DNA from 2 places in the Sporosarcina sp. 179-K 3D1 HS genome. Region 1 is predicted to be linked to the other one. Evidence: a T-box and tRNA genes for the amino acid it is inferred to sense, from the RefSeq annotation. Region 1 holds a T-box; the other holds one or more tRNA genes.
What was found. A T-box is a leader RNA that pairs with one kind of tRNA and senses whether it is charged. The one in region 1 lies ahead of tyrS (tyrosine--tRNA ligase), so its partner is inferred to be a tRNA-Tyr.
Positions count from the first base shown of each region.

Region 2: it has a tRNA-Tyr gene. The T-box ahead of tyrS (tyrosine--tRNA ligase) is inferred to sense a tRNA for this amino acid. The anticodon was not compared.

Region 1 covers NZ_JBFEGI010000002.1:326,265-343,685, forward strand. The annotation lists gene AB1K83_RS04310 (bifunctional 3-deoxy-7-phosphoheptulonate synthase/chorismate mutase) at 1-361, shown strand, start outside; gene ccpA (catabolite control protein A) at 449-1,450, shown strand; gene AB1K83_RS04320 (acetoin utilization protein AcuC) at 1,590-2,756, opposite strand; gene AB1K83_RS04325 (acetoin utilization AcuB family protein) at 2,753-3,391, opposite strand; gene AB1K83_RS04330 (GNAT family N-acetyltransferase) at 3,408-4,040, opposite strand; gene acsA (acetate--CoA ligase) at 4,226-5,944, shown strand; gene AB1K83_RS04340 (transglycosylase domain-containing protein) at 6,060-8,990, opposite strand; T-box leader at 9,096-9,292, shown strand; gene tyrS (tyrosine--tRNA ligase) at 9,421-10,686, shown strand; gene AB1K83_RS04350 (cobalamin-binding protein) at 10,949-11,761, opposite strand; gene AB1K83_RS04355 (MFS transporter) at 11,758-13,050, opposite strand; gene AB1K83_RS04360 (Ku protein) at 13,446-14,273, opposite strand; gene AB1K83_RS04365 (DNA ligase D) at 14,377-16,218, shown strand; gene AB1K83_RS04370 (hypothetical protein) at 16,248-16,676, shown strand; gene rpsD (30S ribosomal protein S4) at 16,788-17,390, opposite strand.
Region 2 covers NZ_JBFEGI010000016.1:50,303-62,751, forward strand. The annotation lists gene AB1K83_RS16575 (GNAT family N-acetyltransferase) at 1-622, opposite strand, end outside; gene AB1K83_RS16580 (disulfide oxidoreductase) at 748-1,173, shown strand; gene AB1K83_RS16585 (thioredoxin family protein) at 1,175-1,648, shown strand; gene AB1K83_RS16590 (RluA family pseudouridine synthase) at 1,667-2,503, shown strand; gene AB1K83_RS16595 (methyl-accepting chemotaxis protein) at 2,579-3,514, opposite strand; gene AB1K83_RS16600 (NCS2 family permease) at 3,704-5,005, shown strand; gene AB1K83_RS16605 (hypothetical protein) at 5,056-5,355, opposite strand; gene trmL (tRNA (uridine(34)/cytosine(34)/5-carboxymethylaminomethyluridine(34)-2'-O)-methyltransferase TrmL) at 5,661-6,134, opposite strand; gene queG (tRNA epoxyqueuosine(34) reductase QueG) at 6,137-7,273, opposite strand; gene AB1K83_RS16620 (B3/4 domain-containing protein) at 7,331-8,026, shown strand; gene AB1K83_RS16625 (hypothetical protein) at 8,048-8,563, shown strand; gene AB1K83_RS16630 (hypothetical protein) at 8,772-9,662, opposite strand; gene AB1K83_RS16635 (RNA polymerase sigma factor) at 9,637-10,161, opposite strand; tRNA gene AB1K83_RS16640 (tRNA-Leu) at 10,483-10,563, opposite strand; tRNA gene AB1K83_RS16645 (tRNA-Cys) at 10,589-10,662, opposite strand; tRNA gene AB1K83_RS16650 (tRNA-Gly) at 10,673-10,747, opposite strand; tRNA gene AB1K83_RS16655 (tRNA-Gln) at 10,753-10,824, opposite strand; tRNA gene AB1K83_RS16660 (tRNA-His) at 10,833-10,908, opposite strand; tRNA gene AB1K83_RS16665 (tRNA-His) at 10,939-11,014, opposite strand; tRNA gene AB1K83_RS16670 (tRNA-Trp) at 11,045-11,118, opposite strand; tRNA gene AB1K83_RS16675 (tRNA-Tyr) at 11,125-11,209, opposite strand; tRNA gene AB1K83_RS16680 (tRNA-Thr) at 11,217-11,292, opposite strand; tRNA gene AB1K83_RS16685 (tRNA-Phe) at 11,307-11,382, opposite strand; tRNA gene AB1K83_RS16690 (tRNA-Asp) at 11,449-11,524, opposite strand; tRNA gene AB1K83_RS16695 (tRNA-Met) at 11,528-11,602, opposite strand; tRNA gene AB1K83_RS16700 (tRNA-Val) at 11,734-11,809, opposite strand; tRNA gene AB1K83_RS16705 (tRNA-Glu) at 11,856-11,930, opposite strand; tRNA gene AB1K83_RS16710 (tRNA-Ser) at 11,952-12,042, opposite strand; tRNA gene AB1K83_RS16715 (tRNA-Asn) at 12,046-12,120, opposite strand; rRNA gene rrf (5S ribosomal RNA) at 12,163-12,278, opposite strand; partial or broken rRNA gene AB1K83_RS16725 (23S ribosomal RNA) at 12,421-12,449, opposite strand, start outside.

The DNA.
Region 1 (17,421 bases):
CAATGCTGCTGAATATATCATTTCCAAAGGGAATAGCGAGATCATGCTTTGTGAGCGGGGCATCCGGACATATGAACGGGCTACACGGAACACATTGGATATCTCAGCTGTACCGATTTTAAAACAAGAAACGCATCTTCCGGTATTCGTGGATGTGACACACTCAACAGGAAGAAAAGATTTACTTCTTCCGACCGCAAAAGCTGCAATTGCAGTTGGTGCTGATGGAGTGATGGCAGAAGTGCATCCTGATCCAGCAGTTGCATTATCTGATTCGGCTCAACAAATGGATATTGCACAATTCGATGAGTTTTATGAATCTATCCAACAATTCATGAAATCGTACCAAACTATTTCATGACGCGAAGCCGGGACTTTCAAGGTTCCGGCTTTTTGTTTATAATGGAATCGGGGATACTAGAGGCAGCTAGGAAAGGAAAGTGAAAAAATGGCTGTAACGATTTACGATGTTGCCAGGGAAGCGAATGTTTCGATGGCAACGGTTTCTCGGGTGGTGAATGGCAATCAAAACGTCAAGCCCGCGACGAGGAAAAAGGTGCTGGAGGTCATTGAACGTCTTGGCTATCGGCCGAATGCTGTAGCAAGGGGCCTTGCCAGTAAGAAAACAACGACAGTCGGCGTTATCGTTCCGGATATCGCGAAAAGTTATTACGCGGAACTGTTACGGGGCATCGCAGACATCGCGACCATGTATGAATATAATATACTACTTTCGAACTCTGACGAGCGGACGACAAGGGAGATCGAACTATTGGAGGATCATCTCGGAAAACAGGTTGATGGCCTGATTTTCATGAGTGACTCTATTTCTGACGAAGTACGGGCTGAGATTTCAACTGCGAACGTCCCTATTGTGTTGGCAGGTTCCTTGGACTTTGAATATCAATTGCCGACCGTCAATATCGATTTCGAGGAAGCAGCTTATGAAGCAGTCTCCAAGCTTATTCAGCATGGACACAAACAGATTTTATTCATATCAGGTCCTTTTACGAGAGATATTAACTCCATTTGTAAAAAGTCCGGCTATTTGCGGGCGCTCCAAGATGCAGGTCTACCTGTGGAAGAATCCTACATTATTGAAACAGATGGCATGTATGAACATGTATATGAATTATGGGATCAACTCAGCGGCTTGCCGGGGAATCCGACCGGCATTTTTGCAAGCAATGATGTAATTGCTGTCGGTATTTTCAATGCGATTCGAGACGCCGGATTATCCGTTCCAGATGATTACGAAATTATCTGCTTTGAACATTCTCTCCTTGCCCGAATAGTACGTCCGCAATTGACAACGATTGCAGTGCCGCTTTACGATCTCGGAGCTGTATCCATGCGTTTGTTGACAAAATTGATGAACGGGGAAGAAGTGGAGGAACAGCAAGTCTTTTTACCGTACCGGCTTGAGGAGCGGGGCACTTTATCAAAGTGACCCTAGTCCACTAAATACATGCCATAAGTAAACAAAAGGGCAATTACCATCGAATCTTCTGGAATCGGAGGTAATTGCCCAATACTTAAAATGATGTTAGATTTCAGAACATTTTGTGTAAAGAGAGCCCTTTATATAGTTATTTTTTCTGCTTTTCATTACGAATGATATGTAGGGCCCGATCTAGCATTTGCGCATTCTTTTCCGTGATTTCTTCTTTTCTCGGAATAGGTTCATAAAGCGGATCAGGATCTTCCCACGTCGGAATGAGCGGTACCGGAGAATGGCTTTGCCAAGTGGATAGCCATTCTTCAGGAAGCGGTCCGGTTGGAGTGGGAATTTGCTTCATAGCTAACCAAATATGGGACCATGCTCTCGGGACGACCCGGTAAATATCATATCCGCCACCTCCGACAGCGATCCATCTTCCATTACAATACGTTTCAGCCATTTCCCGTGCAACCCTAGGAATTTCTTTATAGATTTCCAGCGTGCCGTACAGATGGGTGAGCGGGTCGAAATAATGGGCATCCGCCCCATTTTGCGTCAAAATGACATCCGGTTTGAAAAAGTCCACCACTTCTTCCATGGCTGTTTTATAGATGGAAAGGAAAGACTCGTCTTCCGTAAAAGCATCGATCGGAAAGTTGAAGGATGTCCCATACCCAGCACCGTTCCCACGTTCCGTTATATTCCCTGTGCCTGGGAATAAATAGCGGCCTGTTTCATGGATCGACAAGGTACAAACGGACGGATCGTCGTAAAATGTCCATTGAACGCCATCACCGTGGTGGGCGTCTGTATCTACATAGAGCACTCGCGCTCCGTATTTTTCCTGCAAGTATTTGATTGCGACGGAACTGTCGTTATAGACGCAAAAACCGGAAGCCCGTCCTTGGAACCCATGATGCAAACCGCCGCCCAAATTCACTGCATATTTCGAATGTCCTTCCATAACTTGCTCCACCGCAGACAACGTGCCGCCAACCAGCATGGCGCTCGCTTCGTGCATATTCGGAAAAATAGGGGTGTCCTCTGTCCCGATTCCGTAAATGCTTGCCACATCTTCTCGCAATTCGCCTTTTCCCGCCCTTTTGACAACATCAATGAACTTCGCATCATGTACGAGAAGCAGCTCTTCATCTGTCGCCATGCGAGGTGCTATTATATCACTATCCTGAATCGCACCAATTTTTCTCAACAGGTCAAGTGTCATAACGATCCGTTTTTGATTAAATGGATGCGTGTCTGAAAATGAGTATCCTAGTTGATCTTCGGAAAATATGAAGACCGCGTCTTTTTTCATACGTCAATCCCCGGGACATTCGGCCAAAGCACTTCAAATCCGCTTTCTTTCAAACCTTCGATAATTGGGAGGGGATTCATTGTTTTGATCCGAACAACTAGGATCTTGTTAGACTCATTTTCTTTGTCAGGATAGACAAGCACACTCAGGACATTTATTTTGTGTTCATGAAAGACTTTGGATACTTCGTACAGGATTCCGGGTAGGTTCGGAACCCGCACTTCAATTTGTGAACCGGGCTGGTGGGCTCCGGTCAGTTCGATATATTTATATAGTAGATCTGTTTCCGTTATGATGCCGACTAACTGGTTATTCGTGACGACCGGCAATGAACCGATCCGGTGTTCGTAGAATAGGACCGCCACTTCTTCGACGAAATCCATCGGGTGGCCGACGATTGGATTTTTTGTCATAATATCGCATAATGGCATGTCATAATGTACTTTTTCTTGCCCATTCAAAGGTGTATTCGTCTTCAAATCGCGGTCCGATATGATTCCGACCACTTCACCGTCTGCCGTAACAATTGGTATATGCCGGATCCGCTCTTCCCGCATGATTTGAAGGGCATCTTTGACAGTATCATCCTGTTTTAAGGTGATGACGTCCGTGTTCATGATTTCTTCGATCAGCATTCAAATTCCCCCTATTTCAATACATGAATCGATTAATGAAACGCAAACTATCGAACTGTTGGATGGATTCCTGATCCACTCGTTTTCCGATCCGGGCCATTAAGCAGTTGGCAGGGTGGGAGCTGATTTCAGGATCATCCGTTGCAAAATATTCCATTCCCCCTGCTTTCATCATTTTCTCCATCACTTTTCGGTATTCCCAAACATTCAGTTTTGTTCCTTTCAAATCCCAATGCCAATAATATTCCGTTGTCAGGATGATATAATCCTCCATTGCATCGTCCATCATGGACACTTGAAGCATAGCTTTGCCAATACCGCCGCTCCGGTATTTCGGAATCACTTCAATCGCTCCCAATTCTATCAGGTTTACCATATTTCCTTGAGACCATCTTTCAAGCGGGTCGGGGTATAGGTAGGTAACATAGCCGACGATCTGATCGCCTTCCCGTGCAATGATGATCCGTCCCTCCGGCAAACCGGCTATCCCGACGATGGCCTGATGTTGCTGGGCAGGGGGCCTGAAAGCGACCAAGTCCTCATGAAAGTCCAAGCTAGCTAACTCTTCCGGCGAGATGGGACCTTCAATAAGCAGATTTCCGTTTTTGTGCTTAACTTCCATCGCATTATATGTTTTTATGTGCTCCAATAGTTTCACCACCTTGCTTTAATTTGCACATAAATCCAGTATACATGAAAAAGGCAAAAATATAGCGACAGAAACCGACAATGTAAAAACAATTAGAAAAGTAAATAGATTCAATAGCCAAAACATAGTGAATTGGTGTACAATGTAAAATATGTCAGACTGTAAGATAGAGAGGATGGTTTTAAATGGTGATGAAAGCGCTGCCAAGATTTGACGGAGATTACCAACTAGCGGATTACGATCAAACGGCGAAAAGTTTTAAATGGTCCGATGTGGAAAAGGAATTTAGCTGGTATGAGACTGGCCTGGTAAACATCGCACATGAAGCTGTTGATCGTCATGCGGATTCTTATCGGAAAAACAAAGTTGCACTTTATTATAAAGACGCGAATCGGAAAGAAGCCTATACGTATGACCAGATGAAGAGAATGACGAATAAAGCTGCGAACGTCATGCGGAATTTCTCGACGTTAGAAAAAGGGGATCGGGTTTTCATCTTCATGCCTCGTTCACCTGAACTCTATTTTTCATTGATCGGAGCATTGAAAATTGGTGCGATTGTTGGTCCGCTTTTTGAAGCTTTCATGGAAGGGGCCGTGTACGATCGGCTGGCGGACAGTGAAGCGAAAGCGATTGTCACGACACCGGAACTATTGAGTCGTGTGCCTCTTGAGAAGCTACCTCATTTAAAAACAGTTTTCCTGGTAGGGGAAGGGATTAAAGAAGAAGGACCGTTTATAGATTTCAACAAACGAATAAAAGAAGCTTCTGCTGATTTCCAAGTGGAATGGATGATGAGGGAAGATCCGACTCTGCTTCATTACACTTCAGGTTCGACTGGAGCTCCGAAAGGCGTCCTGCATGTCCAGGAGGCGATGGTACAACAATTGCAAACTACGCGCTGGGTTCTTGATTTGAAGGATGAAGATATATTCTGGTGTACCGCCGATCCAGGTTGGGTAACGGGAACTGCTTACGGCATCTTTGGCCCAATGCTCGTCGGAGCTACCAGTTTGGTATTGGGTGGCCGCTTTTCAACAGATAGTTGGTATGAGGCGATCGAGGAATATGGAGTAACCGTGTGGTATAGTGCTCCAACTGCATTCCGGATGCTCATGGGGGCTGGGGATGGTCCGTTCAGCAAATATGACTTGTCTTCACTCCGTCATATTTTGTCAGTCGGTGAACCGCTCAACCCGGAAGTCATTCGTTGGGGAATGGAAGTTTTCAATAAACGGATCCATGATACATGGTGGATGACTGAGACGGGAGCACAAACCATATGCAACTTCGGGTGCTTGCCGATTAAGCCGGGATCCATGGGAAAAGCGGTACCTGGCATTGAAGCGGCGATTGTAGACGATCAAGGTAACGTATTGCCTCCGAACCGGATGGGCAACCTGGCGATCAAGAAAGGCTGGCCGGCTATGATGCGTCAAATCTGGAACAATCCAGAAAAATATGATTCTTACTTCTTGAATGGGGAATGGTATGTTTCCGGGGATTCGGCTTATATGGATGAAGACGGATACTTCTTCTTCCAAGGACGTGTGGATGATGTCATCATGACGAGCGGTGAGCGGGTAGGTCCATTTGAAGTGGAGAGCAAACTGCTTGAACATCCTGCGATAGTCGAGGCGGGTGTTATTGGAAAGCCGGACCCGGTCCGTGGGGAAATCATCAAAGCCTTCGTTGCCCTCCACGAAGGGTACGAGCCTTCTGAAGAATTGGAAGAAGACATCAAGCAATTTGTGAAGAAGGGGCTTGCCGCGCATGCTGCGCCGCGAGAAATCGAATTTAAGGAAAAATTACCGAAAACGCGAAGTGGTAAAATTATGCGTCGCGTGCTGAAGGCGTGGGAATTGAACTTGCCGACAGGCGATCTATCCACAATGGAAGATTAAAGAATGTGGGGCTGTCCAAAAATGGACAGCCCCGTTTTTCATGTGAAAAGGGATCGTCCTGCAAGTCTTTTATCAGCTTGTAGGACGATCCCTATGTTATTTATTTTGACTCGGTTTAGTTGGGAGAAGAGTCCCCGTTCCCTGGGTTACCTTGGTTCCCATTGCTGCTATTGCCGTTTTGCCCATTTCCACCGTTCTCTCCACTATTTCCTTTGTCTTGGTCGCCAGAGGAAGTGCCTGGACCTGGATCGGTCGGAATATCGGCTACCGGTGGATCATTTGGATCTGGTGTCGGAGGTGTTTCCGTCTCTGCCGAAATCACATTGGAAGGTCCCGATAGTTTGCCTGTAATGTCTACGGCCACTACATAATAAGATCCTCCACTAATTGGGTACGTGTTGGCAGCTGAGCTTGGGACTGCCCCGATACGGCTTCCCCCTCGGTATACATAATAACCTACGACATCATTCGATGGGGAATTGCTCCATTGAAGCGTTCCTCCATTAACTGATGCACTGACAGGGGCAGGTGGGGCGCCATCTGCATGGAAGACCGCACCGCTTACTACTCTGGAGGAAAACCCTGAATTGGCAGGGAATAATTTTGAGGCCTCCCCTTTCAGTGGTCCGAGCATCCTTTCGATGAACTCACTATTTACCCCGACACCACCCGAAGAGACGAATTCAGGCGGAGTAGTCGGATGAGCCAAGTATCGATTGCCATTGATTGTCACATATGAAGAGGCGATGATACTATCATCCGGCTTGGTTGGCAACATGACACGTGCGTTGAAGAGATCGCTTTTCACCAGACCGGCAGACGAGCAGGCTGCTGATGGTGCCAATCCTGAAATGCCACAGAACGATCTGCTGACAACACCTTCTGGTTGTTGGAAACGAGCATTAGCTCCTATCAATTCCGGTTTGGTCTTATAGGCTGCATTCAGCAGTTGAGCAAAAAGCGTCGTTGTCCGTATATTTGACGTTCCGTAGCTTCGGTTACCGGGTCCTTGCAAGGATAGGGTCTGATATTTATAACCCATCCATACGCCAAGAGAAATGTTCGGATTATAACCGACTAGCCAGGAATCACTATACGAATCGGTTGTTCCTGTTTTGGCCGCAATATCAATATTGAAATTCAAATGATTCCTCATATTTGTTGCAGTTCCATACTTCGGTACGTCTCGTAACATATCCGTAATGATATAGGCGGTCTGCGGGCTGAACACGTCAACCGCTTGGGATTCATGCTGATAAACTATATTTCCTTCCCGGTCCTCGATTTTCTCTATTAAATACGCATCGATGAATTTACCGCCATTTGCAAACGTTGCGAACGCATTGGTGTTCTCTTCAACCGTCGTTCCGATACGCATGGCCCCTAAGGAAAAGGATGGATTCTCATAGTCGACATCCTGTAAATTGGAAAAGCCCATTTTCTGCAAGAACTCTGCCGGACGACGGTCTAGAATGTTCCGATACAATCGCGCGGTGGCAAGGTTTTGGGAAGAGGCAAGGGCTTGTCTTGCCGAAATGATTCCGAGTTCCTGGTTGCTGAGGAAGTTGACGGGCTTCCAGCCACTCCAGTTGAACTTGATGTCCACAACAGGACTTCCTGCACCGATGAAACCATATTCAATAGCAGGCGCAAAGACGGCTAGCGGTTTCATCGTCGATCCATTCTGCCTGAAGCTTTGGGTAGCGTGGTTGACAGCTTCTTCTCCGTGATTGCGCCCCCCGACGAATGCGAGGATCTTGCCCGTGTTATTTTCAAGCAACATCGCTCCCACTTGGACCGGATATTTAACAATTTCCATTTCGCCCGTTTCGCTATTTTTCTTTTCATCCGTGTACGTATATCCATAACGGTCATAATTTTGGGCCACTTCGTTCAAGGCATCATATAGCTCGAGATCTACCGTTGCGAAAATTCGGTATCCATCGTTTCTCATGGAGCGCTCTGCCATAATCATATACTTTTCATTCAATTTGGTTTCCACTTCAAGCCGATCTGGATCGATTCCATCTTTCTCGGCAATCAATTTCGAAAGGATTTGAACTGTTCGTCTTTGAATTTCTTCCGTCAAATATGGATAATGTTCATTTGATGGGATACTTGGCTCCCTAAAATCTTTCGTAATATCGTAGGCAATCGCTTCCTCGTATTGTTCCTTAGTAATATAGCCTGTCTCTTTCATCCGGAAAAGAACAGTTTTCATTCGATTGATACCCGGTTGTAAATATTCGGGTTCCTTTAAGCCTCTATTTCGATTATAAAATGGTGTGTAGGCAAAAGGCGCTTGTGGTATCCCAGCAATGTAAGCTGCTTGGGGCAACGTAAGGTCTTTTGCACTTTTATTGAAGATTCCTTCCGCTGCGGCTTCTATGCCCGCAATATTGGTCCCATTTGCGTTTCTTCCGTATGGAATAATATTCAAATAAGCTTCGAGAATCTCGTCTTTTTTCATAAAATGCTCAAGACGCATGGCAAGGAGAAGCTCTTTCGCTTTCCGTTCATATGAAACTTCGTTGGTCAGTATTTGGTTTTTAATTAGCTGCTGCGTTAGAGTGGAACCGCCTGTTTGGCTATCCGAGTTCGTAACATCTTGAAAAAGCCCTCGGAAAACTGCTTTTGGCACGATCCCGTTATGCTTGTTGAAGTACTCATCCTCTGTCGCCATAACTGCATCAATGACGTGCGGGGAGACATCCTCCAACCGAGTCTCTTTTCGCTCAATGTCCGCACTGACTTTTCTTAGATACTGGCCGTTCGTATAAATTTCCGACGTCTCTTCGTAATTGAAAATCGCTGCCCGCATCTCTTCTTTCGGGCGCAGTGGTTCTTTCGAAACAAGAGATGCAAAATAACCAGCACCTACGGAAGCGGCGAAAACGGTGAATGTCAAACCAAAGATTAGAAATAAGATCAAGAGATTCCAAAGTACTCCTGAAGTGATACGCAGATGCTTGGCCCATTTGGTTTGATTCATTTCCTCCAGTTTTTCTTCTATTAGATCAAGCCGATTTTTTTTCTGTTCGCTCAAATAGATCTACCCCCTGAAATCTTCAATAATTATACCATAATTTTTTGCAGGCTCACGATAATGTTGACAACTTCTGAAATTCATTTACAATAGGGAATGTATATTTTTCACATATTGAAAAAGTCGGAGTAGTGACGGTCGATCCGTAGAGAGAGGCAGCGGTTGGTGCAAGCTGTCCGGTACATCGTTTACGAATTACAGCTTTGGAGTGTGCGCAGGCGCGGCGTTATGGCGCTTTTGAGGTGGAGAATTAATTCTCAAGCCGGGTGGTACCGCGTTAATTTAAAATTAGCGTCCCTGCATGATTCGTTTCGGATCGTGTGGGGACTTTTTTATTTCCTAAGCACGATCAGTGATGACGCAGTGCGAAATTGTTCTAATCCGCATTCGTCATAGAAACAGGCTACATACTTACTAGGAGGTTTTCTGAATGAAAAATGAATTGATGGAAGATTTAAAGTGGAGAGGGTTGCTCTATCAGCAAACCGATGAAGAAGGCCTAGAAAAGGTGCTCAATGAAGAGAAAATTGCCCTATATTGCGGTGTGGACCCGACAGCGGACAGTATGCACATCGGACATATCGTGCCTTTGCTAACATTGCGCCGTTTTCAGATGCATGGCCATCGCCCGATCTTGCTCGTCGGTGGAGCCACCGGGATGATCGGGGATCCATCGGGCCGGTCTGAGGAAAGGCAGCTGCAGACGACAGAGCAAGTCGCGGAAAATGTCAAAGGCATCAAACGCCAGTTGGAAATGATTTTCGATTTTAATTCTGAAAATGGCGCTCAATTAGTGAACAATAACGACTGGATCGGTTCGATGACTCTCATCGAGTTTTTACGTGATTTCGGTAAGTTGTTGAGTGTCAACTACATGTTGGCGAAAGATAACGTTGCGTCCCGTTTGGAGCAAGGGATTTCCTATACGGAGTTCTCCTACATGCTCATCCAAGCAGCGGACTTCAATCATTTATACAAAAACTACGGCTGCCGTGTCCAAATCGGCGGGTCTGACCAGTGGGGCAATATTACGACCGGCCTTGAAGTGATCCGGAAAACACATGACGAGGAAGCGAAAGCGTTCGGCATCACGATTCCGCTCGTCACGAAAGCGGATGGCACGAAATTTGGAAAGTCGGCGGGCGGAGCGGTTTGGCTTGATGCGAAAAAGACATCTCCATATGAATTCTACCAGTTCTGGATCAATACGGCAGATGCGGACGTCATAAAGTACATGAAAATCTTCACTTTCTTGAAACGGGAAGAAATCGAAGCGTTGGAAGTGTCGGTGCAGGAAGAACCCCATTTACGAAAAGCCCAAAAAACGCTTGCGGAAGAAATGACCCGCCTGATCCATGGGCAAGAAGCACTCGATCAAGCTATCCGCATTTCGGAAGCATTGTTCAGTGGAGATCTGAAGGCTCTAACTGTGGATGAAATGAAAGACGCATTCAAAGATGTACCGACATTCGAGATGGAGAAAGCTGATAAAAACATTGTAGATTTCATTGTCGAATCAGGGGTTTCATCATCTAAACGCCAAGCACGCGAAGACGTGACGAACGGAGCCATTTCTTTGAATGGAGAACGGGTAACGGATACCGCGTATGAAGTGGGGGCGGCAGATCGTTTGGATGACGCCTTTACCATCGTCCGCCGTGGGAAGAAAAATTATAAAATGGTGAAGTTTAATTAAATGAAGGAAAGGGGGCTATCCTGTATTGGACAGCTCCCTTTTTCATTTCGGTTTATGGCGCTCATAAATTTTCTTAAGCGCTTATAAAAATGGATGGGTGCTCATAGTTTCAAAGAACCGCTTAAAAGTGCGAGGTGGCGCTTATATATCTCGACAAGCGCTTATATCGACAGAGAGCCGCTCATATTCCGTGCCAAGCGCTTATAACACGCGCTCCCATTCAAAAAGAGGCCATCCAATTTGCCGGACAGCCCTTCTTTATTTATGATTTCGTCACCCAAGCAGGAAGTTTCATATCCTGATAGGTTTCTGGATGTAGCAAGTTACCTAAATTAAATGCCCCTTCAAGCAGTCTTGGAGAGGGTCTGCAATATAAGGCTTCTTCCATTATATCGATCCGATCTTGCTGAACGGCGTCCATCTCTTTCCAACCGGGTCGTTTTAAGACTACTTCTTTTTTCACTTTATCCACACGGACGCCGACCCATGCCAACAGAATATGGTCGGGATTCCGTTTCAGCACGTCATCCCAATCGGTTTGGACACTGGCGAGTTCGACATCACGGAATTCATTCAACCCGCCGGCGATTTCACTGATTTCCGTTAACCAATTGATTTGACCCGGAGTGAAAATCGGCTTCGGCCACCATTCCCAATATAAGGATGGGCGATCCGGAACAGAGGAGGCCCGCTTTTCCATCTCAGAAATGAAATGCAGATAGTCCGCTTTGATCTGTTCCGCTTTTTCTTCAATGCCACACGCTTTGCCGACTGCTAAAAGGTTGTCCGCTATATCCTCGAGACTTTGCGGATCCAAAACAATATGTGGGATCTGACGCTTCTCCAACTCTTCCACATTCTTCTCCATTCCCGGAACGCTAAGTGACGCAATTACCAAATCCGGTTTAAACGTTTCCAATTTATCCATATCAATCGACAAATCGGGTCCCAACCTAGGCAAGGAGTTGACTGCTTGCGGCCAATCCGAATAATCATCAATGGCGACCAACAGATGTTCCAATCCAAGATAGCCGAGCACTTCGGTATTGCTCGGGCAAATCGATATCAGTTTCATCCTTTCACCCCAACTACATTCATATTTTTTCTTCCCGCCCAAAAGATGACGGGGACGAGCAGCAATGATAAAACGCCGCCTGCGATGGAAAGCGTTGCATAGCTTGTTTGGGCGGCAACCATTCCAGATAAAGCTCCTCCGGAAGCCCCCGATAAAGCGATCAATACATCGAGCGAGCCTTGTGTTTTTGCGCGAGTTTGCGGATGGGTCGCATCTACGATAAGCGCTGTTCCACTAATGAGTCCAAAATTCCAGCCGAGTCCAAGGAGTCCAAGCGCGATGGTGAGCAAAAAAACCGAGTCCCCAGGTGCGAAAGCCGCCATAAGACCTGCCGCGAGAAGTGTGAATCCTGAAGCAATTGCCATGGCGTTCCTTCCGACTTTATCGACAAGCATACCGGTTAAGAGGGAAGGAAGGTACATGGCACCAATATGTATGCCAATGACAAAGCCGATCGCACGCAAACTGTGACCGTGATGCCCCATATGGACCGGGGTCATTGTCATAATGGCCACCATCACGATTTGGCTGAGCAGCATTATCATGGCGCCAATCGCAATACCTCGTTTGTTATTGAGTGACTCGGTTTGGAGCGGGCTCGCGTCAGTATTTCGTTCAGCAGCAATCGCTTTAGCAACCAGAAATGGGTCAGGCCGTAAGAAGAGAAATAAAACCGTGCCTGCTAATAGAAAGGCTGCTGTCGCGAGAATAAACGGCCCGGCTAACGCAGGAATCCCGATAGTCAAAGCGAATTGTCCCATGACACCCACAAGATTCGGTCCCGCGACAGCACCGAGTGTAGTAGATACCATGGCAATGCTCACCGCAGTGGCCCTTTGTTTCGGGCCAGCCAAATCTGTTCCCGCATAGCGGGCTTGTAAATTGGTTGCCGTACCAGAACCATAGATCAAGAGCGAGAACATCAAAAGGATGATACTATCCGACATTGCGGCAAGAATGACACCGATTGCTCCAATACCTCCGGCGAAAAACCCGGCTGCCAATCCAAGTCGCCTCCCAGAGCGCTGAGACAATCTGCCGATTAAAAAGGCAGCGACTGCCGAGCCGAGCGTGAACATAGCGACCGGAACGCCAGCGTAGCTATCTGTTCCCAGCATATCTTGGGCGAGCAGGGCACCAACCGTAATACCAGCCGCCAGTCCGGCTCCTCCGAATATTTGAGACAGAACGACGATGAATAATGTCCTTCGATACAATTGTTGCTGTTTTTCCATGGAGTCGATAATACTTTCCGCTCCCCTGGTCATGCCCGAAGGCTTCTCAAGCATAGACGAAGTCACCTTTCCGAACGAAATTATGGGTCGTTTCATGAATTATATCATTTTTTCAGGAGCGAAACGCAGAAAACTTGGAATCTTATAGCTGGAAGGAAGATTCCTGGGGAAAAGTGCATGACGCAAAATAGGGGGTTCAAGGAAGCGGCTGGTCTGTGCTAGGAAACTTGTTCGGGAGCAAGCAAAACCAGCGTGAGTGCAATCATATCGCAGTGGACTGCAAGCAAGTTGGGTTAAAGTGCAAGCAAATCTGTATGTGCAAGTAAAACATTCCAGCTTGCAATCAAACCGGACACGGGTGCAATCAAATTGCGCTAAACTGTAAGCAAACGACACTTGAGTGCAAGCAAAACATTCAAGCAGCAAAATAGGGCCCCAAGCCGGGACCCTTATGCCTTCTTCTTCGCAGCTGCCCGTTTGCGCGGAGCAGGTTTTTTCATTTTTGTTTTATCAAGTGACGCTTGGAGCGCTGCCATCAAATCGGTGACGTTGGAAGGGGCGGCAGGCTGTTTCTCAGTTGCTGAGACAGTGGCGTTGCCGGATTTCTTTTCCTCAATCAATTCCATGAGCGCGGTACGGTAATCGTCGGTATATTTGGTAGGCTCGAAAGCGGTCGTCAGTTGATCGACCAATAGAAGAGCCGTGTCCAATTCTTTTTGGACAATGGTGTCGCCGCCCGGAAGATTCGGTACATCCTGTACATCTCGGACTTCATCAGGAAAGTGGATCGTTTCCATTAATAACGCATTTTTATATACTCGGACAACGGCCAGTTGCTCCTTGGAGCGAATGATAATTTTGGCAACTCCGATTTTTCCTGAATCCTCCAACGTCTTTCGCAGGAGAGAGTACGCTTTTCCTCCTCCGCTATCGGGAGCCATGAAGTAACTCCGCTCAAAATAAATTGGATCGATTTCCTCCAGCTTAACGAAATCGATTATTTCTACGGCTTTATCTTCATTTTCCTTCTTCAATTTCTCCAAGTCCTCATCATCCAAGACAACAAATTTGTTTTTTGTGTATTCGTACGCTTTCACGATTTCTTCATTATTGATTTCTTTGTCACAAACAGGGCAGACTTTTTGATAATTGATGGGAGAATGGCATTCCTTATGCAGTTGTCGCAATTTGATGTCATTATTTTCGGTCGCTGCATGGAGTTTAATCGGGATATTGACTAATCCGAAACTGATGCTTCCTTTCCAAACCGTATGCAAATCCTTCACCCGCTTTCCTTTTTTATAGTATGGAAGTTCTGTTCATTCCTATGTATAAGAGGGACAGACGATCAAAAACTAATTATAAACAGGGGGCGAAAAAATGAAACCGATGCTACTGACGACGTCTGAAACAATTCCGGTCGGAAAAGGTTGGACGTATGAAGCCAAATATGACGGATTTCGCTGCATCCTTATTTGGGAAACAAACGGCGTTACGCTACTTAGCAGAAACGGCAATGTGTTAAATAAAATTTTTCCGGAACTGGTGGACTTCTGCAAGGAAAATCACGACCGGTTGGCTCTTCATCTTCCTTTGACGTTGGACGGTGAACTCGTTCATTTGGTCAACTCTTTCAAAAGCGACTTTTCCATTGTGCAGACAAGAGGGCGAATGCGAAACGAGCAGGTCATTAATAAGCATATGAAAGATTTCCCTTGCCATTATATTGTGTTCGATCTTTTGAAATATAAAGGGATAGAGCAAACGAATTTTTCTTTGCAGAAACGGCGAACCATAATGAAGAAGCTGTTTGCAAATGCTGGGGTGTTGGACGCGGTTCAACCGGACACAGGCAACCTGATTCAACTCATTGAATCATTTGAAGATCCGCATCCATTATGGGAAAAGATCACCGAGAACCAAGGGGAAGGGATTGTTGCCAAAAAGAGTTCGAGCGTTTGGAACGGCGGATCGCGATCTCCTCATTGGATAAAAGTGAAAAACTGGAGACTTGTCAACGTCATCGTCACCCAATATGATAAAATGAACGGCTATTTTACAGGGGCTGTTTACAAAAACGGGGAGCTCGTAGAAGTGGTCAACTTTCTCCATGGACTTTCGGAAGAAGAGGCGAAGACGTTACGGGTACTGTTTCAGACTAAAGGAGTGCAAATATCCGAAACGAGCTGGAAGTTGGTTCCATCTATTTGTGTGAAAATAGCTTGTATCGATTTTGACGGGAAGCACTTGCGGGAACCGAGGTTCCACAGCTTTGATTTCGAAATTGAGCCGGAAGCAATACAATGGCTGCTTATGTCACGCCAATTATTCCCGTTACCTCCAAACATTCAAGTGACCCATCCCGATAAACCGGTTTGGCCCCGGCTTGACGTGGAAAAGGACGACTATTTGTTGTATTTGCAACAAGCAGCTCCATTCATGCTTCCATTTCTAACAAATCGTTTGTTGACGGTCATCCGTTATCCTCATGGCGTGCCGGGGGAACGCTTTTACCAAAAAAACACGCCCGATTATACGCCAGACTTCATTCAAACCGAATTGGATGAGGATATCCGATATATCGTTTGCAATGATGTGAAATCGCTGCTTTGGCTTGGCAATCAACTCGCGCTTGAATTCCATGTCCCGTTCCAGACAATCGATACGAAGTTTCCTACTGAAATCGTCTTTGATTTGGACCCTCCTTCCGTAGAGGAATTTGGATTGGCAATCGAGGCGGCATTGAGGATGAAAGCGATCTTTGATCAGTTTCAGCTCGATTCATTCATCAAAACATCCGGCGGCAAAGGATTGCAAGTCTATATCCCGATACCGCATAATCGGTTTTCTTATGATGAAACAAGGGTGTTCACCAAATTCGTCTGTGACTTTCTATGTGAGCAAGAGCCCGGATGGTTTACGACGGAGAGATTAAAAAAGAAACGTGGTAATAAATTATATCTGGACTATGTACAGCACCATGAAGGAAAGACAATCGTTGCGCCGTACTCACCGAGAGGGAATGACCTGGGCCTGGTGGCGACACCGCTCCGGTGGGAAGAAGTGACGTCCTCTTTAAAGCCTGCATTCTTCCCCATTCCCGCTGTTTTGGAGCGAATGAAAAAAGGCGGCAATCCGTTTCGCGACTTCCGATTGAAGGGGGAAGAGCAACCATTTGATGCTGTGCTGACTGAACTTACATCATTGATCCGACGTCCTTAGATATAGGAGATCAGAAAGAGGGGATCCAATTGAAAAAATTAATGAAGATACTCATCGTGTTTGTCATCATGGTCATAGCGATCGGCTCAGGGGTCTACTATTTCGGAACGAAACTCATCGCTGACCAAGTGATGGACCAAGTGGCGGTCGAACTCCAAAATAGCGGGCAGCTGGAAGCGATTAAGCAAGAGGTCCATAATGATCCGCAGCTGAAAGCATTTTTGGATGAGGGTAAAAATGCCCAGAACGCCAATTTACCATTTCATACAAAAGAGGAAGCTGTGCGGGTTCTATTGAAGAAATTCGATATGACAGAGATTCAGGAATTGCAGTCAAAAGCGGCAACAGGTCTGTCTGTGGAGGACAAACAGGAACTCTTGAACAAGATGGAAAGTCGGCTGACAGAGGAAGAGATGCTGGCTCTTAAAGTATTAGCATACAAAGAGCTGGCGCAATAACGAAGAGGAAGGCGTGGAATCTGCCATTCAGTGGGGGAGCGCTGACCGGAAAATAATTCACAAAAAACCCCGGAAACGAAAAGTTTCTGGGGTTTATCATGCAGCTTACAATTAACGTGAGTAGAACTCAACGATCAATGCTTCGTTGATTTCGGAAGGAAGTTCGCTGCGCTCTGGAAGACGAACGAATTGACCGACTTTTGTATCTTTGTTGAATGTTACATAGTCAGGTACATAGTTGTTCACTTCAATTGCTTCATTGATGACATCAAGGTTTTGAGATTTCTCACGAAGAGAGATTTCTTGACCTGGTTTTACGCTGAATGATGGGATGTCCACGCGTTTTCCATCAACTAGGATGTGGCCGTGGTTAACGAGTTGGCGAGCCGCACGGCGTGTGCGTGCAAGACCCAAGCGATATACAACGTTGTCAAGGCGAGTTTCAAGAAGGATCATGAAGTTCTCACCGTGTTTACCAGGCATTTTACCTGCTTTGTTGAAAAGCGTACGGAATTGGCGTTCATTTACGCCGAACATGAAGCGTAGTTTTTGTTTCTCTTGTAATTGCAATCCGTATTCGGAAAGTTTTTTACGTTGGTTAGGACCGTGTTGTCCTGGTGCGTAAGGACGTTTTTCAATTTCTTTACCTGTGCCGCTTAGTGAAATACCAAGACGACGGGACAGTTTCCAAGATGGACCTGTATAACGAGCCATGAATGACTCCTCCTCTGTTTTTGGTTTTATT
Region 2 (12,449 bases), on a different contig from region 1:
CCATCAACGTGGCATACTTTTTCGAGGCTTTATCATCCGGTAAATAGTTTGGATTCACCCGCATGAGCGTGAAATCGTTCATCAATTGGAACGTCAGGACAGGGTCGTATATCTTATGGCGGGAGACCGCATCCACATATTCGCGTGGCGACATCTCAGCAGCATATTTGTGGTAGTTCGGTATCCGGCCGCCGATAATGATAGATTTGAGATTCAGCTGACGCGCGAGTTCTTTCCTCGCCTCGTACAACCGTTGACCCACTTTCATCCGACGGTAGGCTGGGTGGACCATCACTTCGATGCCATACAGATTGTAGCCGTCCGGATTATGGTTTGTAATGTATCCCTCGTCCGTCACATCATCCCACGTATGACGGTCGTCATACTCGTCGAAGTTGATGATCAAACTGGAGCAGGAACCGATGATTTCCCCGTCGAGTTCCGCGACGAACTGCCCTTCCGGAAACATCGCCAAATGGCTCTTCAAATGACCCTCTTCCCACGGGTCCATCCCTGGGAAGCATTCTTCCTGCATCGCCAATATCTTTTCAATATCATCCGCTTCCATTTGGCGGATGACCATGCTGACTTCAAATGATGATAAATCGAATTCCTCACTCATCTGGATCACCTCTTTTATCTGTTCTCATTTCATTATATAGTACAGGACGGGCGGTTAATAATATTTTACTTGTCTCCATGCACGACATATAATTTAAATGTAATCTTAGAATTGGAGTGGAACCTATGCAGAAACGGCTGGAAAATGGCCTGATATTAATTTGTATAACCGCCTTGACGGCAACCCTCGGCTCATTATACTTCTCTGAAGTTCGTGGGTATGAACCTTGTGAACTATGCTGGTATCAACGGATTCTCATGTATCCGATCGTTTTGATCGCCGGCATCGCGCTCTATCAGAAAAATGCGCGGATTGCGTTGACTACCGCCGTCTTTGCATTGGTTGGCGGAAGTATTTCTTTGTATCACTACGGTATCCAGAAATTGACCTTCTTGCGGGATAGCGCCCCGACATGTGGGAATGTACCGTGTACTGGTCAATATATTAACTACTTCGGCTTTATTACCATCCCATTCCTGGCACTGATCGCATTTCTCATTATTTTAATTACCAGCCTTTTCCTCTTGAAATGGCAGAAGGAGTCCAAGTGAAGTGAAAAAATTACTATTGATTGGTGGCGTCGTCATTGCCATCTTTATACTCATCGTTGTTCTTTCAAACAAGTCGAACGAAGTGAAGTTGAAAGACAATCCATATGGCACGGATCAGTTGGATAAATCGACGATCGCCTTGATTGGCAATGAGAATTACAAAAATATCATCATGCCGGAAGATCTTTTTGAAAAAGTGGATTCCGGTGAACCCGTGACTGCCTATTTCTTTAGCCCGGAATGCCAATACTGCATGGAAATGACACCGAGAATGATGCCGATCGCGGATGAGATGGATGTACATGTCTATCAATACAATATGCTGGAGTTTTATGACGCTGCCAAAGAAAGATATGGCATCGAAAGCTGGCCGACACTCGTCCATTTCCGTGACGGGAAAGAGGTCGGCCGGATGAGCGGTGCACAACCCGATGAGAACATCCGAATGTTCTTCAACGAATTTGAAGGTAAATAAGGAGTTAATGGAGTGTCCATTTTTCATTACACAACGAAAGAAAATGATATGACGGTGGAGCAATTATTGCGGGAACGCTGGCAGGCCGGGAAAAAGACGGTACATGAGTTGCGGATGGAAAAAGGCGTGAAGGATGTCGAGGGGGAGCCGCTTGATTGGCGCTCCCCTCTGCCGACCGGAACCCGGCTGACGTTCGAGTTTCCCCATGCGCCGTCCACATATGAGTCAGACCATGCGGACCATTTGGACGTCATCTATGAAGATGAACACATCCTCGCTGCCGTAAAGCCCGCAGGCATCGCAACCCACCCGGCAACGCCCGGGGAGAAGGGCACTTTCATGAATCAAGTGATCGCTTATGTTCGTGAGCAAGGAGGCGATTACGCAGAGCATGTTCATCGGCTCGACAAAGGGACGTCTGGGCTCATTCTCGTTGCCAAGCATCCGATCGCCAAGGCGCTGTTTGATCGCTTGCTGGAGCAAGGCCAGATCACACGTATGTATGTAGCAGAGGTAGATGGTGAGATGAGAAGGCCGAGAGGATCCATCCATTACCCGATCGGACGGGATCGCCATCATCCATCGAAGCGCCGGGTGTCCCCGTCCGGCCAATCCGCCACGACCCATTTCCGTGTCATTCGGCGCACCGCCGATTCCACTTTCGTCGAAGCGGAACTGGAAACGGGAAGAACCCATCAAATCCGTGTCCATCTGTCCCATATCGGGCATCCGGTCAAAGGGGACACATTGTATGACGGTAGTGAAACGCCGGATGGGAATTATCGACTCACGGCAACGAAGCTATCTTTTGTCCATCCTTTTACCGGCGAATTAACGACGGTGGAGTTGGACTGAATATGAGTAGTTGTGAACACAACAGAAAAAGCATGGGCCCCAATTGATGGGAGCCCATGCTTTTTCGTTAAGTATTCAACGTTTCAATTGGCGGATGCCGCTTTCCAAACGCTCATCCACTTCTTTTGCGTCCTCAATATGCTGCATGATCAATTCATGCGCCTGTGCAAATAATTCATTGGCTCCCAGGAGTTCCTGTTTCACTTTTTCGGAGAGCTGTTTTTGGTCTTCGATCATTTCCTGAATGGAGCCGATATCCCCTTGACTTTCTTCAATCGTGCTGAGGATTGTCTCAATTTTGGAGGCTGTTGCCAAACTGACGGCGACTCCTTTTTCCACAAGTTCTGCACTTTTCCGGGTAGCCTCCAAAGCTTGTTCAATTTCGTTGCGCAAGGATGTTGTCAATGTTTGGATGTTGGCAGTACTATCGGATGTGCTTTCCGCAAGTTTCCTCACTTCTTGGGCGACGACCGCAAACCCTTTTCCATATTCCCCTGCCCGGGCTGCTTCGATGGATGCGTTCAAGGCCAACAGGTTGGTCTGGGCCGCAATGTCTTCAATCACTCCGACAATTGATTGGATTTCAACTGAGCGCTCGCTAAGATTTTCCATATTCGTCTCGGATGCTTGTATCTGATTCCCCAATTCTTTGATCACATCTGCTGTCGCATGGACTTCTTTCGTCCCTTCCGTAGCTTCGGCAACCATTACATAGGATTTCTCCTTGAGGGAATTTCCACGGTCGTTCAACTCTAGCGATTTTTCAGATGATTGTTCACTTAATTCTCCAACATTCGTAAATTTCTTCTCTATTTGCCCCACTGCCTGTTCTAAAATGTTGTGCTGGGCATTCACTTTCTCATGTTGGTCGACTGCAGCAGCCAATTCATTCTTAATTTCAGTCAGACGTCCTAGATCTTCTGCTTCTCTCTCGGAATAAGCCATCTTAAGTTGCTCAAGTTCTTGCTTTAAACTTTCGTCTTGGCCGACATTCTTTCTGCTTCTAAACAATTCCCATTCCCCCTGTTGGCTTTTTTTCATCATACCACAATTTATACTCCTTATGAAAAATAACCCAATTCGAAAGTCTTATATATTTTTACTATAAAATTATATGAAAGTAATGATTGCATTTCTCATTAAAAACGAATATTATTTAAAATGTGTTCAATAAAGTTCGTGTTTAAGGAGGATACCCTTTTGTTTCATTTAAATAAAGCCGGTACGAATGCCAAAACAGAGATTCTGGCGGGAATGACGACTTTTTTAACGATGGTGTATATCGTCATTGTCAACCCGATCATTTTGGCGGATGCCGGAGTGCCTTTCGATCAAGTTTTTCTGGCTACCATCATTGCCACTGTCATCGGGACATTATGGATGGCCTTATTCGCCAATTATCCGATCGCCATTGCACCTGGTATGGGATTGAACGCATATTTTACATCAGTTGTCATTGCATCGGATGGCCAACTTGATTACTTGACTGCTTTTTCCGCTGTATTTATAGCGGGTTTGTTATTCATTATCCTATCCATGACTCCGTTCCGTGAGAAGCTGATTGAATCCATACCGGAAAATTTGAAGCATGGCATCACTGCAGGAATCGGGTTATTCATCGCATTCTTAGGACTGCGATTGTCCGGACTTGTCGCTCCGCATGAGGCCACTTTGGTGAGGCTCGGTGACTTGACATCGCCTCCCGTGTTACTGACACTTTTCGGATTGCTCGTCACCATCATTCTCATGACGTTGAACGTCTACGGATCCATTTTCATCGGGATGATCGCTACCGGCATCGTGGCTTTTGCTACGAAACAACTCCATTTCGAGGGCGCGCCTTGGAAGCTCCCTCACTTGCCTGAAGGCCTCTTGGTCTGGAATCCGGTCCAAGCGGCCGGGGATGTCGTTTCGCACGGACTGTACGGTGTCGTATTCGCTTTTTTGATTGTTACCTTATTTGATACGACGGGTACGATGATCGGCGTTGCCAAACAAGCCGGGCTCATGAAAGGGAAATCGCTCCCACGGGCACGCCATGCGCTATTGGCCGATTCCGTTGCCGCTACTGTCGGTTCCATGTTTGGAACAAGTCCGACGTCCGCTTATATAGAGTCTTCTTCCGGCGTCGCTGTCGGAGGGCGTACGGGGCTTACAACGCTAACCGTAGCAGTTCTCTTTATCGGAGCAGCCTTTTTCAGCCCGGTCGTCTCGGCGCTCTCCGGCGTTTCAGCCATCACGGCGCCGGCACTCATTATCGTCGGAAGTTTGATGATCGGGGCAGTGAAGCAAATCGATTGGGATTCATTCGATGAAGCGTTTCCGGCATTTCTTGTCATTTTAACCATGCCGTTGACGTCCAGCATCGCGACAGGGATCGCCCTTGGCTTCATCACTTATCCTTTACTGAAGGTGGTTAAAGGTAGGGGCAAGCAAGTTCCGCTCCTACTGTATATTTTCGCTGTCCTGTTCACCTATCAATTGCTCTTTTTGCCACATTGAAAAACTGCCCTTCCGCTTTCTATTGCGGAAGGGCAGTTTTAATATTCCTATCAAATACGATTACGGGTTGACATGATAGCGGAAACGAATAAAGCCCCTGCTGTGATCAAATGCAAAAACCAGCCAATCACCGGGATGACGCTAGCGACACTGGTGAATAATCCTAAAATCGAAGCAGCTTTCCCCTGTCCCTCACGAATGGACAGCAACAGTGTAATCGCATGCAGAATAAACATGATAAACAAAGCATTATAGCCTGTCCCGATAACAATCGCGCCTCCGATAATTGGGATGGCCAAGAATGCCTCCGCAATACCTGTAATCCATTTCAAGCCAGTTGAATAGTTCATATGCAGTCCCTCCACAATCAATTGCATTATCTTTTCTACGCATCAAAACGTCAAAAGTTTCATATCTTCCCCTCTTTGTCACAAATTTATCGCCCCGCTATACCAATTCCATATAATTTGGGGTATAATACTTACAGAACAATTGACTTAACGGGAGGCACACACAATGACACTTATTCTAATCATAGCCGTTTGCTTCTCATTCCTGTCAGCTATTTTCACTGGCGGGTATGAAGACAAGCCGGGCAAAGTTAAAAAATAATGATTGCAGAAAACGGGACGAGCCATTAGGCTGTCCCGTTTTTTTATGTCAATTCCGGAAAACCTCGCTGCCGTAACGCCTCGTAAATCAGAATGGAAGCTGTGTTTGATAAATTCAACGAGCGGATATTCCCATTCATCGGAATTCGCAAACATTGCTCCGGGCGGCTCTCGATGATCTCATCGGGGAGTCCGGTCGTCTCCTTTCCGAAAACGAAGAAAATGTCCTTGGATTCATCCGAAAAATTGAAAGAGCTATAAGGTTCCATTCCAAACTTCGTAATGAAGTAAAACTCGGCATCCGGGAAAGATGCAAATAATTCATCAATCCCATCATGATAGGTGATATCGACAAATTCCCAATAATCAAGCCCCGCCCGTTTCAGCATTTTGTCGTCTGTCGAAAAGCCGAGCGGTTTGATCAAATGGAGTTTCGCCCCCGTTCCCGCGCAAGTACGGGCAATGTTCCCTGTATTAGCCGGAATCAGTGGTTCAAATAATGCAACATGGATAGTCATCTCTACACTTCCTCTAAGGTCTCAATGGCTGCCTCCAATTCCTTTCGGACAGACTCATCTTCTTCTGTTTGTAATGCTTTTTCTATTGCGCCATAGCCCATCGCCGAACCGATTTCTCCGAGCGCCCATGCGGCTGTTCCTCGGATGACAGGGCGCGGATCCTCTAGTAAGATGCCGATCAAATCCGGTACAGCCGCTTCTTCTTTAAAGTGCGCCAAAGCGATGATAGCATTCCGCTGAATCGGGTTTTTCCCGCGCCATGAGCCGGAGACATGGCCGAAGCGCTCCTTGAATTCCCGGTTCGATAGTTTCAGCAACGGTTGCAGCAATGGCTTTGCCAGTTCCGGATCGGGTTGAAAAGCTGGTTGATGCAGGTTGTATTTCCGTTTATTCTTCGGGCAGACAGTTTGGCATGTATCACATCCGTACAAACGGTTGCCGATTTCTCGCCGGAATTCCTCGGGAATCGGTGTTTTCGTTTGCGTCAAAAATGCGATACAGCGTTGCGCATTCAATTGGCCCCCTTGTATTAAGGCTCCTGTAGGGCAGGCATCCAGGCAAAGGGTGCAGTCGCCGCACTCCTCTTCCATCGGCGTGTCAGGCTCAAATGGGATGTTCGTAATCATTTCTCCTAGATACACATAGGAACCGAATTCCGGCGTAATAATGGAGCAATTTTTCCCGGACCAGCCGATACCCGCGCGTTCTGCCACCGCCCGATCGACGAGTTCGCCCGTATCGACCATGGAACGCAACTGGGCTGCAGGCACATATTCCTTTATAAATTGCTCCAAAAGCTGAAGTTTCTCCCGGAGTACTGTATGGTAATCCATCCCCCAAGACGCACGGCAAAAGAGCCCCCGTCGCTCCCCTTTTTTCCCTCTCGGTGAATCCTGCATTTTGGAAGGATACGCGATGGCAATGGATATGATGCTCTCCGCCTCATCTAGGAGCAACGCCGGTTCCGTCCGCTTGTCCAAGTCTTTTTCCTCGAATCCCGACTGATAGCCTAATTCCTGTTGCCGTTTCAACCGGTTTTTTAATTCCCGGAACGGGGCTGCGGTCGTAAAACCGATTTTGTCAATGCCGATGGAAGCCGCGTAAGTCCGGATTGCTTGTTGCAGTTGAACAGCGTTCACCCTAAATCGCCTCCTTTATGCTAAGATTATTGGTAAACTAGGTAAAGGGTGATGTCATTGATAATTAAATTGGATCAAAAATTACTGACCGACATGCCCGATTTGAAATTGGGCATTAATTATTATACCAAAATTACGGTGGCAGAATCGCCTCAAATGCTAAAAGGTAGATTACAACTTTTTCAAGAGCAGCTTTTCTTTGAATTAGAGGACAAAGCGTTTTCCGAGTATTCGGGAATCCAAGAGTGGCGCAACGTCTGGAAAACCTTCGGGGCGGATCCGAACCGGTATCGTCCCTCTGTCGAAGCACTGATGCGGCGGATCAAGAAACAGAATTATATCCAGCCGTTCCACAGCGCAGTCGATTTGAATAACTTCTTCTCCCTGCAATATGAAATTCCGGTAGGCATCTACGACTTTGATAAGACAGTCGGAAATATCCATGCCACGGTTGGAGCGGAAGATGAGGGTTATGAAGGGTTGAATGGCCGCTTCAACTCCTTATCCGGGATTGTATTGCTGAAAGATGATTATAGTCCGTTCGGAAGCCCGTTTGTCGATTCAATCCGGACATCCGTGACCCAAGAAACAACCGCTGCCCTTCAAGTGTTCTTCATTCGTCCTTCAATGGATGCAGAAGAGGCACTTGAACTGACCACCTCCTGCGCTAATATGTTCACCAGCATCAGCGGTGGTGACTCCCAGTCGTATGTTATACATTCCGACGCTCCATCCGTTACAATTGACAAATGAAGGTGTATAGGGGGAAATCCAGTGAGTAAAATTACTTTGGCAGAAGCCGTCAAATTAAAGAGCATAATAAAAAAGAAGATTCATGAGTTGGAAGCGGAAATGAGGCGCGTTGCTTTCACAACGGTGGAGAAAGGGAAGACACCTGAAACAGGGCCACGTACCTTGCCAGTTGTAGAAGCGGAGCTGGAAAAAGTGCGTACCGATAGCCGAGTGCTCGATCGCCTCATGTACCGTGCCAATATCGACCATACAATTGAATTCGATGGCCAACAGCTTGCGATTGTCGAGGCGATCGAACTGGCAACCCAACTTCGAGCAAAAGCCAACTTTTATAAGGAACTGGCTTCTTCCGAAAAGGAAGCAATCCAGTTCGGCTATGGTGAAAACACGACCTTCTATCGTGTCGCTCTGTTCGACCCGGAAGCATATCGTCTGAAAGCATTGCAAGCGGAAAAAGATGCCCATCAAGTATCGAACCGCATAAATGCGAAAAACTACGCGATTGAACTGGAATTTGACAACACCGACTATTTTTGAGCCTTGAAAAGGTGAGAGTCCTTTTCAAGGCATAGGGTACGGGATCTATAGTCCAATTTAATGGAGACCAACCAATCATCTGTTACCCTTTACATTGTGACCACTTCCCGATAACCGACTACAGGCAACGCAACCGTTTCCTGCCACTTAACTTCGTATCGGTCCCACCCTATGGAGGACGCCCCTACCCATCGCGGAAGGGGCGTCTTCAATTTTTAAACGGTTTCGTTTTCTCTCCGTCAATCACGAGAATCCACTTCCCCTTTTTTGGAAAGTTCATGACTCCTTGATAGATAAGCAATTTCTTCGAAGTCGGGGCATGGAGTGCGTCTGCATCCCGCTGAAACGTTTGAGTGGAAACTAATTTACCCGAGGATGTCCTCAACTCAACCGTGATTTCTCGTTTCCCATTGCCATATTTTTCGATATACAATTCTGTTTCTTCCCCTGGATTTATTTCTTTGGGAGAATTCAGTAATGTATACGATTCCGTTTTAGGAAAGGGCGGCAGTACTTCGATTGTAAACTCTTCAAATACCTTCTCGCCAATATAGAAAGACAATTGCCATTCTCCTTCAATGGGAAATGGAGTGAACTTCGTTAACACATGAGCATCTTCTTCGTATAACGGACTGCTGAGGACCCCCTCGGATAAAGTGATCTCTTCTCCATTGGCATGGATCGCTTCCACCTTATATGGTTGAGAGACCATTTCCTGAGGCGTGCCCCAGAAAAATAACATCAACTTAGCGACTCTCCTCGGATCCTCGGCTACAAAATGGCGCGGACCTAATATTCCAATTTTCCCTTCCACGCCGATCAACTCCTGATAAGGCGAGGCTGAAAATAACTCTCCTCGGTCTGCCATTTGGTTCTGCCCTACATTCCAGTGAGTCCGACTTTCATTCAGAAACAAGAAAAGGACGAATAGGACCACCATAAGCGTAATGGACGGGAAAAGACGAGTTACTCGCATGTTTTGTTGTTGTTTCTTTTGCGGTTCGGCTAAATTCTGCAAAATGGCTTCCTTTTTTTTATCCGGCAGCGAATAAGTGGGAAGGCTGTTTAGTTGCTCATGTAATTCGTTCGTTTTTTCCATGGGCCGACTCCTCCTCTTCCAGTAATTGTCTTAATTTCTTCAACGCACGATGAAACATGACATTTACTGCATTTTCCGTAAGATTCACGATGGCAGACACCTCTTTGGAGGACATTTCTAAAATTCCCCGGAGAATGACCACTTCCCGATTCTTTCGAGAAAGCTGCCGGATAGCCTGATACAGTGCATCCGCTTCTTGATTGCGGACCAGCCAAGCCGCCACTTCATCCGAGGGCTCCTCTTTCAAATGAAGCAAATGGGTCAGGCGCGACCAAAGCTTTCGTCTACGATACGTATCAAGTACCTGATTGCGCGCAATGGTAATTAACCATGTCTTCGGATGGGACTCTCCTTTAAAGGCAGATATGCTCTTCAAGGCAATCAGAAAGGTGTCTTGGACAAGATCCTCCACATCCAGCGTCCCAGTATAGTAAATCAAAAAACTGGTTACATCTTTTTCATATTTATAAAACCAGTCCTCAATCGAATGTGGTATCACATTTTCTCCCCTCCCTTTATATAGTAGACGTTTCAGGTAACCAAATCTTACAAGATTTTAATCTTTTTATGAAGAGAGGATAAGTGGATGGAATTAAACACTGTTTATGGCCATGTAACATGGCTGTAAGGGGAAAGGGGGTTAAGAGCAGATGAAGGAAGTTTCCGAAGTTATGAGCGCCCACGGGAAGTTATAAGCGCCTGTGCGAAGTTATGAGCGCTCACGCAAAGTTATGGGCGCTTGCAGGGATTGACGAGCTTTCGAGCTGCCAGTTGAACCAATAAAAAAAGATACAACCGAAGTTGTACCTTTTTTCGTGGATACCCGAGGCCGGACTTGAACCGGCACGCCTCGCGGCATCGCATTTTGAGTGCGACGTGTCTGCCATTCCACCACTCGGGCATAATATTAAGTTACGAAGCAAAACTGGAGGCGGCAACCGGAATCGAACCGGTGGTAAGGGTGTTGCAGACCCGTGCCTTACCGCTTGGCTATGCCGCCGTAGAAAAAGTGGAGCGGAAGACGGGATTCGAACCCGCGACCCCGACCTTGGCAAGGTCGTATTCTACCACTGAACTACTTCCGCAACTACTGGGGTAGCTGGATTCGAACCAACGAATGACGGAGTCAAAGTCCGTTGCCTTACCGCTTGGCTATACCCCAAAAAATAATGGGGCGACTGAAGGGAATCGAACCCTCGAATGTCGGAACCACAATCCGATGCGTTAACCACTTCGCCACAATCGCCACTATAGTATAATTATCTCGCAACATGAATGGGGCGGCTGAAGGGAATCGAACCCTCGAATGTCGGAACCACAATCCGATGCGTTAACCACTTCGCCACAACCGCCATCAAGTAGGCTAGAAATAGCTAGAATATTGGCAGGGGCAGTAGGAATCGAACCCACACCAAAGGTTTTGGAGACCTCTATTCTACCGTTAAACTATGCCCCTGTATAATGGTGGTGGGGGACGGATTCGAACCGCCGAACCCGGAGGGAGCGGATTTACAGTCCGCCGCGTTTAGCCACTTCGCTACCCCACCAGAAAGATGGTGCCGGCGAAAGGACTTGAACCCTCAACCTACTGATTACAAGTCAGTTGCTCTACCAATTGAGCTACACCGGCACGGTGAAAATATATGGTGGCTCAGGACGGAATCGAACCGCCGACACAAGGATTTTCAGTCCTTTGCTCTACCGACTGAGCTACTGAGCCACATTGTAATTATTGGATTTGAATCGGTGTTATCTTTCCTTTTCAAATCTATGTAATGAAAATAAATGGCGGTCCCGACCGGGATCGAACCGGCGATCTCCTGCGTGACAGGCAGGCATGTTAACCGCTACACCACGGGACCGTTTGGTTGCGGGGGCAGGATTTGAACCTGCGACCTTCGGGTTATGAGCCCGACGAGCTACCACTGCTCCACCCCGCGATAATATTATTCATAAGACAAAAGTACTTCTACGCATTCGGCATACTGGACGCCTTACGCTTCGCTGTCGGCGTTAATCGCATTCGTTGTTATGCGATTTGCTCCACCCCGCGACAATACTATTAAAGAAATGGTGGAGGATGACGGGCTCGAACCGCCGACCCCCTGCTTGTAAGGCAGGTGCTCTCCCAGCTGAGCTAATCCTCCGGGTTAAAATTGCGATAAGCTTCGCATTACTGCTAGTTTAAATAAATGGTGACCCCTACGGGATTCGAACCCGTGTTACCGCCGTGAAAGGGCGGTGTCTTAACCGCTTGACCAAGGGGCCATATTCAATAAGTAAAATAACTGGCGGAGAGCAAGGGATTTGAACCCTTGATACGCGGTTAGCGTATACACGATTTCCAATCGTGCTCCTTCGGCCACTCGGACAGCTCTCCAATTGGCTCCGCAGGTAGGATTCGAACCTACGACCGATCGGTTAACAGCCGATTGCTCTACCACTGAGCTACTGCGGAATAATAACATTACTAATACTCAGTAGTCATTTGGAAATGACAGCCCAGCGACGTCCTACTCTCACAGGGGGAATCCCCCGACTACCATCGGCGCTGAAGAGCTTAACTTCCGTGTTCGGTATGGGAACGGGTGTGACCTCTTCGCCATCGACACTGGACTATTTTCCACAAGACAAGACTTATTATACCATAGTCTAATGAGTATTTCAAGCGTTTTTCAAAATTAATTCATTTTGTTCGCTCAAAACCGGATAAAACCAACATTGTCTGCTTACCACAAGCCATGCAACCTTTTTGTTTGAGGTTAAGTCCTCGATCGATTAGTATCC